4 regions of the Streptomyces sp. NPDC102274 genome follow, and region 3 is predicted to be linked to each of the others. Evidence: riboswitches for the same ligand, from Rfam matches in the RefSeq annotation. Region 3 holds a riboswitch; each other region holds the start of a gene.
What was found. A riboswitch is a leader RNA that binds a small molecule or an ion and turns the genes downstream of it on or off. The one in region 3 is predicted to bind cobalamin.
Positions count from the first base shown of each region.

Region 1: linked by a shared signal. The riboswitch ahead of metE (5-methyltetrahydropteroyltriglutamate--homocysteine S-methyltransferase) and the one ahead of ACIRQP_RS00280 (cobalamin biosynthesis protein) in region 3 are both predicted to bind cobalamin.
Region 2: linked by a shared signal. The riboswitch ahead of ACIRQP_RS05720 (ribonucleoside-diphosphate reductase subunit alpha) and the one ahead of ACIRQP_RS00280 (cobalamin biosynthesis protein) in region 3 are both predicted to bind cobalamin.
Region 4: linked by a shared signal. The riboswitch ahead of ACIRQP_RS12230 (ABC transporter substrate-binding protein) and the one ahead of ACIRQP_RS00280 (cobalamin biosynthesis protein) in region 3 are both predicted to bind cobalamin.

Region 1 is NZ_JBIWLW010000008.1:257,265-259,458, forward strand. Features, by position in the region: gene metE (5-methyltetrahydropteroyltriglutamate--homocysteine S-methyltransferase) at 1-1,389, opposite strand, end outside; cobalamin riboswitch at 1,571-1,747, opposite strand; gene ACIRQP_RS14175 (homoserine O-acetyltransferase) at 1,892-2,194, opposite strand, start outside.
Region 2 is NZ_JBIWLW010000003.1:254,928-257,121, forward strand. Features, by position in the region: gene ACIRQP_RS05720 (ribonucleoside-diphosphate reductase subunit alpha) at 1-1,319, opposite strand, end outside; cobalamin riboswitch at 1,471-1,639, opposite strand; gene mctP (monocarboxylate uptake permease MctP) at 1,751-2,194, opposite strand, start outside.
Region 3 is NZ_JBIWLW010000001.1:51,355-53,548, forward strand. Features, by position in the region: gene ACIRQP_RS00270 (anion permease) at 1-579, shown strand, start outside; gene ACIRQP_RS00275 (hypothetical protein) at 647-874, shown strand; cobalamin riboswitch at 1,040-1,183, shown strand; gene ACIRQP_RS00280 (cobalamin biosynthesis protein) at 1,216-2,194, shown strand, end outside.
Region 4 is NZ_JBIWLW010000007.1:103,801-105,994, reverse strand. Features, by position in the region: gene ACIRQP_RS12230 (ABC transporter substrate-binding protein) at 1-823, opposite strand, end outside; cobalamin riboswitch at 863-998, opposite strand; gene ACIRQP_RS12225 (Mov34/MPN/PAD-1 family protein) at 1,017-1,430, opposite strand; gene ACIRQP_RS12220 (amino acid permease) at 1,515-2,194, opposite strand, start outside.

The DNA of each region.
Region 1 (2,194 bases), on a different contig from region 3:
CCGCAGATCGGCACGGGCCGTGCGCAACTCCCCCGTCTGCGGGAACGATCCGATGGTCGTCGTCGGCAGCAACGGCAGTCCCAGCCCGGCGCGCTGGGCCGCCGCTCGCTGCTGGTACGGCTGGGAGCGGCGGCCGTCCGCTTCCGTGACGGCCGCGGCCCGCGCGCGTACGGCCGGATCGTTGGTGAGGGCGGATCCCGCCCGCGAGGCCAGGTCGGCCCGGTTCGCGGCGAGTTCGGCCGTGATGGCGCCGGTGCCGTGCGCGAGGCCCCGGGCCAGCGTGACGACCTCCTCGGTCTTCTGCCGGGCGAAGGCGAGCCAGCGGGCGATCCACGGATCGATCTCGCGCTCGGCCGTGACATCCAGCGGGACGTGCAGCAGGGAGCAGGAGGACGCCACATCGACCTGTCCGGCGAGTCCGAGGAGCGTGCCGAGGAGCGACAGCGACTTCTCGAAGTCGTTGATCCAGACGTTGCGGCCGTTGACCACACCCGCGAGGAGACGCTTGCCGGGCACCCCGCCGACCGCCGCCAGTTCATCGAGATTCGCGACGGCGGGGCCGGTGAAGTCCAGCCCGAGCCCGTCGATGGGGGCCTTGGCCAGTACGGACAGAGCGGCCCCGAGCCGGTCGAAGTACGAGGCGACGAGCAGCTTCGGCCGGTCGGTGAGGGCGCCCAGATCCCGGTAGGCGCGGGTGACGGCGTTCAGCTCCGCCAGGGAGCGGTCCGCCACCAGGGCGGGCTCGTCCAGCTGGACCCACTCGGCGCCCGCCGCGCGCAGATCGGCGAGTACCTCCGCGTACACGGGCAGCAGCCGTTCCAGCAGCGTGAGCGGCTCGAAGCCGGCGTCGACCCCGGGGGCCGGCTTCGCCAGCAGCAGGTAGGTGACCGGACCGACCAGCACCGGTCGCGCGGTCAGCCCGAGGGCGAGGGCTTCCCGGAACTCGCCGACCTGCTTGCCGGAATCCGCGGTGAAGACGGTGTCGGGACCCAGTTCCGGCACCAGATAGTGGTAGTTCGTGTCGAACCACTTGGTCATCTCCAGCGGCGTCACCTCCCGCGTACCGCGCGCCATCGCGAAGTACCCGTCCAGGGCGTCGGCTTCGACGGCGGCGCGGTGCCTGGCGGGGATCGCGCCGACCATGACACTGGTGTCCAGGACATGGTCGTAGTACGAGAAGTCACCGGTCGGCACCTCATGGACACCGGCGTCGGCGAGCTCCCGCCAGGTGGCGCGGCGCAGTTCGGCCGCGGTGTCCCGGAGGGCGTCGGCGCCGACCCGGCCCTTCCAGTAGCCCTCGACGGCCTTCTTCAGTTCCCGGTCCGGGCCCTGACGGGGGTAGCCGTACACGGTGGCCCGTGCTTCCGCGGCTGCGGACTTCGTGGTCAAGGGACTCTCCTTCGCGAGTATGTCTCCCAAGATCCCGACGACGGACCGAAGGCGCGAAGAGGTGACAGATCAAGCGGTCCACGGCGCTGTGCCGGCGCGGCTGCCCCGCCCGATATGTACGCCGACCCGCCCTCGAGGCCACCGAGATCTCCGCGCGCACCGGTGGCGCGCGGGCAGTGGCAGGTCTTCGGACTCGCGGGCGCGTCCCGTACCCGTACGTGCGCGGACACACACGTACCGACAGGGACCCCTACTGGCCGTCGCTTCCCGGGTCCGGCTCGGACCCAGTGCTGATGACGGCGGTCGTTCCCACTCACCGCTGCGGGGCAGTCCCGGATTTCCACCGGGTTCCCTCTTACGACGCGCCTGCCCGGCTGGCAGGGCGAACCGACTGCACGAGCCACCTTAGCTCCTGTCCGGCCGATCTTCGTGGGCCGATCACCGACAGCACGGTTCGCATTCCGGCCACAGGACGGCTCCCGGCCCGTCGCCCCACCACACCTCACGCACGGGTCAGTAACTCCTCGATCAGGGCGCCCACCTGCGCGGTCTCGATCAGGAAGCCGTCGTGTCCGTACGGCGACTCGATGGTTCTGAGCCGGTCGGCCCCGGGGATGGCGGCGGCCAGCTCCGCCTGCTGGGCCGGCGGATAGAGCCGGTCGGAGTCGACCCCCGCGACCAGGGCCGGCATCCGGACCCGGCGCAGGGCGGCCGCGGCGCCACCGCGGCCCCGGCCCACGTCATGGCCGTTCATCGCTTCGGTGAGCGTCACATAACTTCCCGCGTCGAACCGGCGCACCAGCTT
Region 2 (2,194 bases), on a different contig from region 3:
TCCGTGCAGAGATTGGACGAGTGGACGACACGGCCGGGCTCGGCGGTCTGGTTCGCCGTACGGTTCGAGGCGTCCTTGAAGGTCATCCAGCCGTTGCCGGTCTGGGCGAGGGTGCGCATCATCCGGCCGTACAGCTCGCGGGCCGGGATGGTCCTGCGGGCCAGTCCCGCGGCCTCCGCCTCGCGGTAGCGCGCGTCGAACGCGTCGCCCCACAGGTCGACCAGTTCCGGCACGTCGGCGGGGGAGAAGAGGGACCAGACGCCGTCCGAGTCGACCCGGCGCATGAACTCGTCCGGGATCCAGTGCGCGAGATTCAGATTGTGCGTACGGCGGGCGTCCTCGCCGGTGTTGTCGCGCAGCTCCAGGAACTCCTCCAGATCCGCGTGCCAGGTCTCCAGGTAGACGCAGGCCGCGCCCTTGCGCCGGCCGCCCTGGTTGACGGCCGCGACCGAGGAGTCGAGGGTGCGCAGGAACGGGACGATGCCGTTGGAGTGCCCGTTGGTGCCCCGGATCAGCGAACCGCGCGAACGGATACGGGAGTACGAGAGGCCGATGCCGCCCGCGTGCTTCGAGAGCCGCGCCACCTGGTGGTAGCGGTCGTAGATCGAGTCCAGCTCGTCCAGCGGGGAGTCCAGCAGATAGCAGGAGGACATCTGCGGGTGGCGCGTACCGGAGTTGAAGAGGGTGGGGGAGGACGGGAGGTAGTCCAGCCTGCTCATCAGGCGGTAGAGCGCGGCGACCTCGTCGAGTGCGCGGACGCTCTCGTCCTCGGCCAGTCCGCAGGCCACGCGCAGCATGAAGTGCTGCGGGGTCTCGATGACCTGGCGGGTGATCGGGTGGCGGAGCAGATAGCGGCTGTAGAGGGTACGCAGCCCGAAGTAGCCGAAGCGGTCGTCGGCGTTCCGGTCGATGAGCGCGTCGAGGAAGTCGGCGTGGAGGATGACGAAGGCGGCGGTACGGTCCGCGATCAGGCCCTCGCGGTGGCCGACGGCGACGGACGCGGAGAACGCCACCGAGCCCTGGCCCGCGGCCTCGTCGGCGATGGTGCGGGTCAGCAGCCTCGCCGCGAGCAGGGAGTAGGCGGGGTCCTCGGAGATGAGCCCCGCCGACGCCTCGGTGGCGAGCGCGCGCAGCTCGGCCTCGTCCGACCGGGCGTTACGGCCGCGTAGCGCGGCGGCGGCGACTCTTCCGGGGTCGGTGTCGGGCAGATCGGCGGTCAGGTTCGTCAGGGTCCGCAGCAGTGCGGTCCCGGGTCCGTCGGCCGCCCGCGCGGTGGCCTCGGAGATGCCTGAAGCCGGATCGGCTGGCGCGATGGTCACGTGGTGCTCTCCCTCGCTCGGCTCTGGGCCGTCGGGAGGGGAGCGGGCTTGTTCTCGCGGTACGGAGCGTACGGCCCGGATCCGGGCAGCGCGGCGTACGGCGCCCACCGGCCCATCCACGAGGCCCGGACGTCTCGGCGTCCGGTTCGGTCGAACCGGGCGCACTGCCGGCAGGTGTTCGGACTCGTGGGTACGGCAAAGCACACCACATCACACCGTTGCGGGACAGTTCCGGATTCGCACCGGATTCCCCTGCGTAGACAGCGAGGTCGAGCATACATGTGGGGGCTGGCTCGGGTACCACCCCCCAGATGTTGTGTCGTGCGTCATCCTGTCCGTGGCCGCGCGGACAACGGAAGGGCCGCCGGATCCCCCGCGTACCAAGGGATCCGGCGGCCCTTCCGGACAGGGCCCAGCCGTACGGCAACCGGTCAGCGGCCTCCCGGGCCGCCCGACGTCGGTGCTGGGAGTTCGACCTTCACGCCCGGTTCGCCCGCGTCCGCCGTGTAGTCGGTGGGGCTCGTCTCGTCCGTGCCCTCCGGGGCCTTGGCCGCGCGCAGGACGAAGGTGAGCGCCACCGTCACCACCAGGTTGAGCACGAACGCGGTGAGGCCGATGTAGCCGATCTCACCCAGGCCGGGGATCTCCTTGGACGAGCCCCCGAAGTGCGCCTGGGTCGGGCTGGCCACGCCGTACGCGGCCGCCGTGCCGTAGACCATGCCGACGGCCCAGCCCGCGAGCAGCGCCCAGCGGTGGAACCAGCGGGTGAACAGACCGCCCACCAGCGCCGGCATCGTCTGGAGGATCCAGATCCCGCCCAGCAGCTGGAAGTTGATCGCGACCGTCTTGTCCATGGTCAGGACGAAGGCCAGCGC
Region 3 (2,194 bases):
CCGTGGGTCATCCTCTCCGCCGGACTGGCGATCGCGCTCGGTACGTATCTCGGCGGCTGGCGCATCATCCGCACCATGGGCACCGGCCTCACCGATCTCCGTCCGCAGCAGGGCTTCGCCGCCCAGACCAGCGCCGCGACCGTCATCCTGGCCTCCTCGCACCTGGGCTTCTCGCTCTCCACCACCCAGTCCTGCTCCGGCGCCGTGATGGGCGCGGGCCTCGGCCGCAAGGGCGGGGTGGTCCGCTGGTCGACCGCCACCCGGATGTTCATCGCCTGGGGGCTGACCCTGCCCGCGGCGGGCCTGGTCGCCGCCGGGGCCGAGTTCCTGACCGGCCAGGGCGCGTGGGGCGTCGCGGTCGTCGCCGTCCTGCTGGTCGCGGCCTCCGGGGCGATCTGGCTCGCCTCGCGCCGCCGGCCGGTCGATCACACCAACGTGAACGAGAACGAGACCGGAGCCGACGGTGCGGCGGAAGGCGCCGGGACCACCGGGCCCTCGGGCGTCGTCACCTCCGCCGTCATCCCGGCCCCTGGCCCCACGGACTCCGCGGGCGAGCCCGCGCGAACCGCCACGGTCTGAGAACCGCCTCGGTATCGAGAAGCGCCACGATGTTGAGAACCGCCACGGTGTAAGGAAGAGAAACCGCATGAACATCGACTGGGCAGCACTCGGTTCGGTCTTCGGGGTCAGCCTCGTGGCCACCGTCGCCCTCGTGGGCCTGTTCACCCTCGGCATCGTGGGCCTCGCCAAGCGGGAGACGGCGAGCGCACGGGGCGCCACCGGGTCCGTGGCACCGGCCCGCGCGGGCGCGTACATGTGCTTCGCGCTCTGCGTGACGGCCGTCGCGTACGGGATCTATCTGATCGTCGCCTGACCTCGCCGCCTGACCGGGCGACCGGAAACGACCGGAATACCCCGACCGGGGCCGGCCCCGGCGCGTCCGTCACGCGCTGGGGCCGGTTCTTCGGTGCCCGTGGGGCGAGGGTGCCGTGTGGGGCTCGGCACACTGTCCCGTCGCTGGTCAGGGATGAGTTGACGGGTGTTTGCGCTGCGTGGTGGACTTCCGGGGCCATTGACGACGGCAGAAGAGGAAGCCGGTGCGAATCCGGCGCGGTCCCGCCACTGTCACTGCGAGCCACGTCTCCAGGAGCCAGGAACTCTCGCCGCCGCATCACGTCGAACCGGGGCGCGGACCCTGAGTGAGGACATTTCGCCATGCCTGGCCGCCGTTCGGCCGTCGTGCGCGGCCGGGGTCCGGCCGCCGAGCGTGTTTTCGCCTACGGCGCCGCCGTGGGCCTCCTGGGCGATCTGCTGTTCGGCGATCCGCGCCGGGGCCATCCCGTCGCCGCGTTCGGCCGGGCGGCGACGGCCGTCGAGCGGACGCTGTGGCGCGACCACCGGGGCTGGGGCGCGCTGCACACCGCGGTATGCGCCGGAGGAGCCGCCGGGATCGCGGCGTTGGCGGCCCGGGGAGTACGGGACCGCCGCACCGCCTCCGTGGCGCTGACCGCCGCCGCCACCTGGGCCGTCGTCGGCGGCACGTCACTGGGACGCGAGGCACGGGCCATCGGCGCGGCGCTCGCCGCCGGGGACGTCGAACGGGCCAGGGAGCGGCTGCCGCATCTGTGCGGCCGTGACCCGCAGGCGCTGGACGGACAGCAGATCGCGCGGGCCGTCGTGGAGTCGGTCGCCGAGAACACCTCCGACGCGGTCGTGGGAGCGCTGGTGTGGGGGGCGGTGGCGGGGGTGCCCGGACTCGCCGGATTCCGTGCCGTGAACACACTGGACGCGATGGTGGGTCATCTCTCGCCCCGGTACCGCCGGTTCGGCTGGGCCTCGGCCCGGCTCGACGATGTCGCGGGCGGGCCGGGTGCCCGGCTGACCGCCGTACTCGCCGGTGCGCTGGCCGGCGGAGTCGGCGGCGATCCGGGCGCGGCCCTGCGGGCGGTACGGCGGGATGCCCGTAAGCATCCGAGCCCCAACGCGGGCCCGGTGGAGGCGTCGTTCGCCGGCGCGCTGGGCGTGCGGCTGGGCGGGACGCTCGCGTACGGGGGGCGGGTGGAGCACAGGCCGGTGCTGAACGGCGAGGGGCGGCCCGTCGAGGTCGCGGACATCGAACGGGCCGTACGGCTGTCGCGCCGGGTGACCGGGGCCGCCCTCGCGGTCTGTGTGGCGGGCCGTTTCGGATACGGCG
Region 4 (2,194 bases), on a different contig from region 3:
AGACGACGATGACGTCGGGCTTGCGGGCGACGACCTGTTCCCAGGTGGCGTCGCCGAAGGACTTGCCGAGGTCGGCGAAGACATTGCGGCCGCCGGCGCGGGTGATCAGTTCGTTGCCGATGCCCTTGCCGCCGGCGGTGAAGGCGGTCTTGTCGCCGCTGTCGTAGACGAAGACGGAGAGCGGCTCGACGCCTTTGAGCAGGGCGGCGGTGTCCGTGACGGTGGTGCGGGCGGCGGCGATCCACTTCTCGGCGCGGTCGGGGACGCCGAAGGTGCGGCCCGTTTCACGGACCTCCCGGTAGACGTCGTCGAGGGTCGTCCTGTCCTTGGGGCAGTTCTCCAGGTTGAGCCGGGTGTTGATGCCGGCGGACCGGAGCTCGTCGCGGCCGCGACCGTCCTTGGCGGCGAAGGCGCTGGCGTAGCCGCCGTAGACGAAGTCGGGGTCGGCGGCGAGCAGCCGCTCCTTGGAGGGGTACTCCTTGGCGAGCACCGGGACGCTCTTGTACGCCTTCTCGTAGGCGGAGAGGATCCGGTCGTCCAGCCAGGCCGTGCCGACGAGGGACTTCTCCAGGCCGAGCGCCAGCATCACTTCGGTGACGTGCTGGTTCATGGTGACGACCCGCTCCGGCGGCGCCTGATAGGTGGTTTTCACCCCGCAGTTGGTGACGGTGTACGGGAAGCCGGGAGCGGCGGTCGCGGCCCGCGCGCCGTCCTTCGCGTCCGTGGAGGTGGAGGTGGAGCCGCCGCAGGCGGTGAGCGGGAGCAGCAGGGCGGATATGACGGCGGACGTGAGCGCACGGCGGCGCCGGGACGGCACAGACACGACAGGGCCTCCTCCGGGGGATTTCCGCGTCCCCTGGCTGGTGGGAGAAGGGCGGCAGGTCAGTTCCTGGCTGCCAAGCTCTGGGCCTGGTCACAGTGGCGGGACCGCGCCGGATTCACACCGGCTTCCTGATCCCCGCCGCCTCGGTTCGGCGCTCAGTTTGTCAGATCTTGCCAGCGCCGCGACGGGCGCCTCAGACGATCTCGACGTCCTCTTCCGTGACCTCGCCCTCGACGATGCGGTACGAGCGGAACTGGAAGGGGCCCGCGTCGTCGTGATCGGCGGTGGAGACGAGGACGTAGTGGGCGCCCGGCTCGTTGGCGTATGTGATGTCCGTACGGGACGGATACGCCTCGGTCGCGGTGTGCGAGTGGTAGATGATCACCGGCTCTTCGTCGCGGTCGTCCATCTCCCGGTAGAGCGTGAGCAGATCCGCCGAGTCGAACTCGTAGAAGGTGGGCGAGCGGGCGGCGTTGAGCATGGGGATGAACCGCTCGGCCCGGCCGGTCCCGGCGGGGCCCGCGACCACGCCGCACGCCTCGTCGGGATGGTCGGCGCGCGCGTGCTCGACGATCTTGTCGTGCAGGGCCTGGGTAATGGTGAGCATGGAGAAAATATAAAGGGACGAGTGCGGCCCCCGGATCCGGGAGGGAGTTTCCCGGTTCCGGGGGCCGTCAGGGTCTCGGCCGCGTTACTCCGCGGAGGCGTACTCCGGGGTGGGGTCGCCCGGGGCCGCGCCCGCCTCGGTCCGCGGGGTGCGGCGCTTGAGGTACTGCCAGCCGACGAGGAGACAGACCGCCCAGACCGCCCCCACGTAGAGGGAGACCCGCGCGTCCTTGTCGTACGCGATCAGACAGGTGACGAGGGCCAGGAAGCCCACGGCGACCCAGCTGCACACCGAACCGCCCGGGGCGGGGAACGACGAGGCGGGCAGCAGGCCCGCCCGTACCCCGCGGCGGTAGCGGATATGGCTGATCAGGATCATCATCCAGGTCCAGACACCGGCGGCGGTGGCCACGGACGTCACATAGCCGAAGGCCTTCTCCGGGACGATGTAGTTGAGGACCACGCCGATGCCCATGAGGGCGACGGAGACGGTGATGCCGAACGCCGGTGTCTTGCGGGAGTTGAGCCTGCCGAAGAGCTTCGGCGCCTCGCTGTTGGCGGCGAGGTCACGCAGCATCCGCCCGGTGGAGTACATGCCCGAGTTGCAGGAGGAGAGCGCGGCGGTCAGCACCACGAAGTTGACGATGCCGGCCGCGAGCGGGATGCCCATCTTCTCGAAGGCGTGGACAAAGGGGCTGGCGCCCGCCGAGAACTCGGTCCACTTGACGACCGCGAGGATGACGGACAGCGCGCCCACGTAGAAGA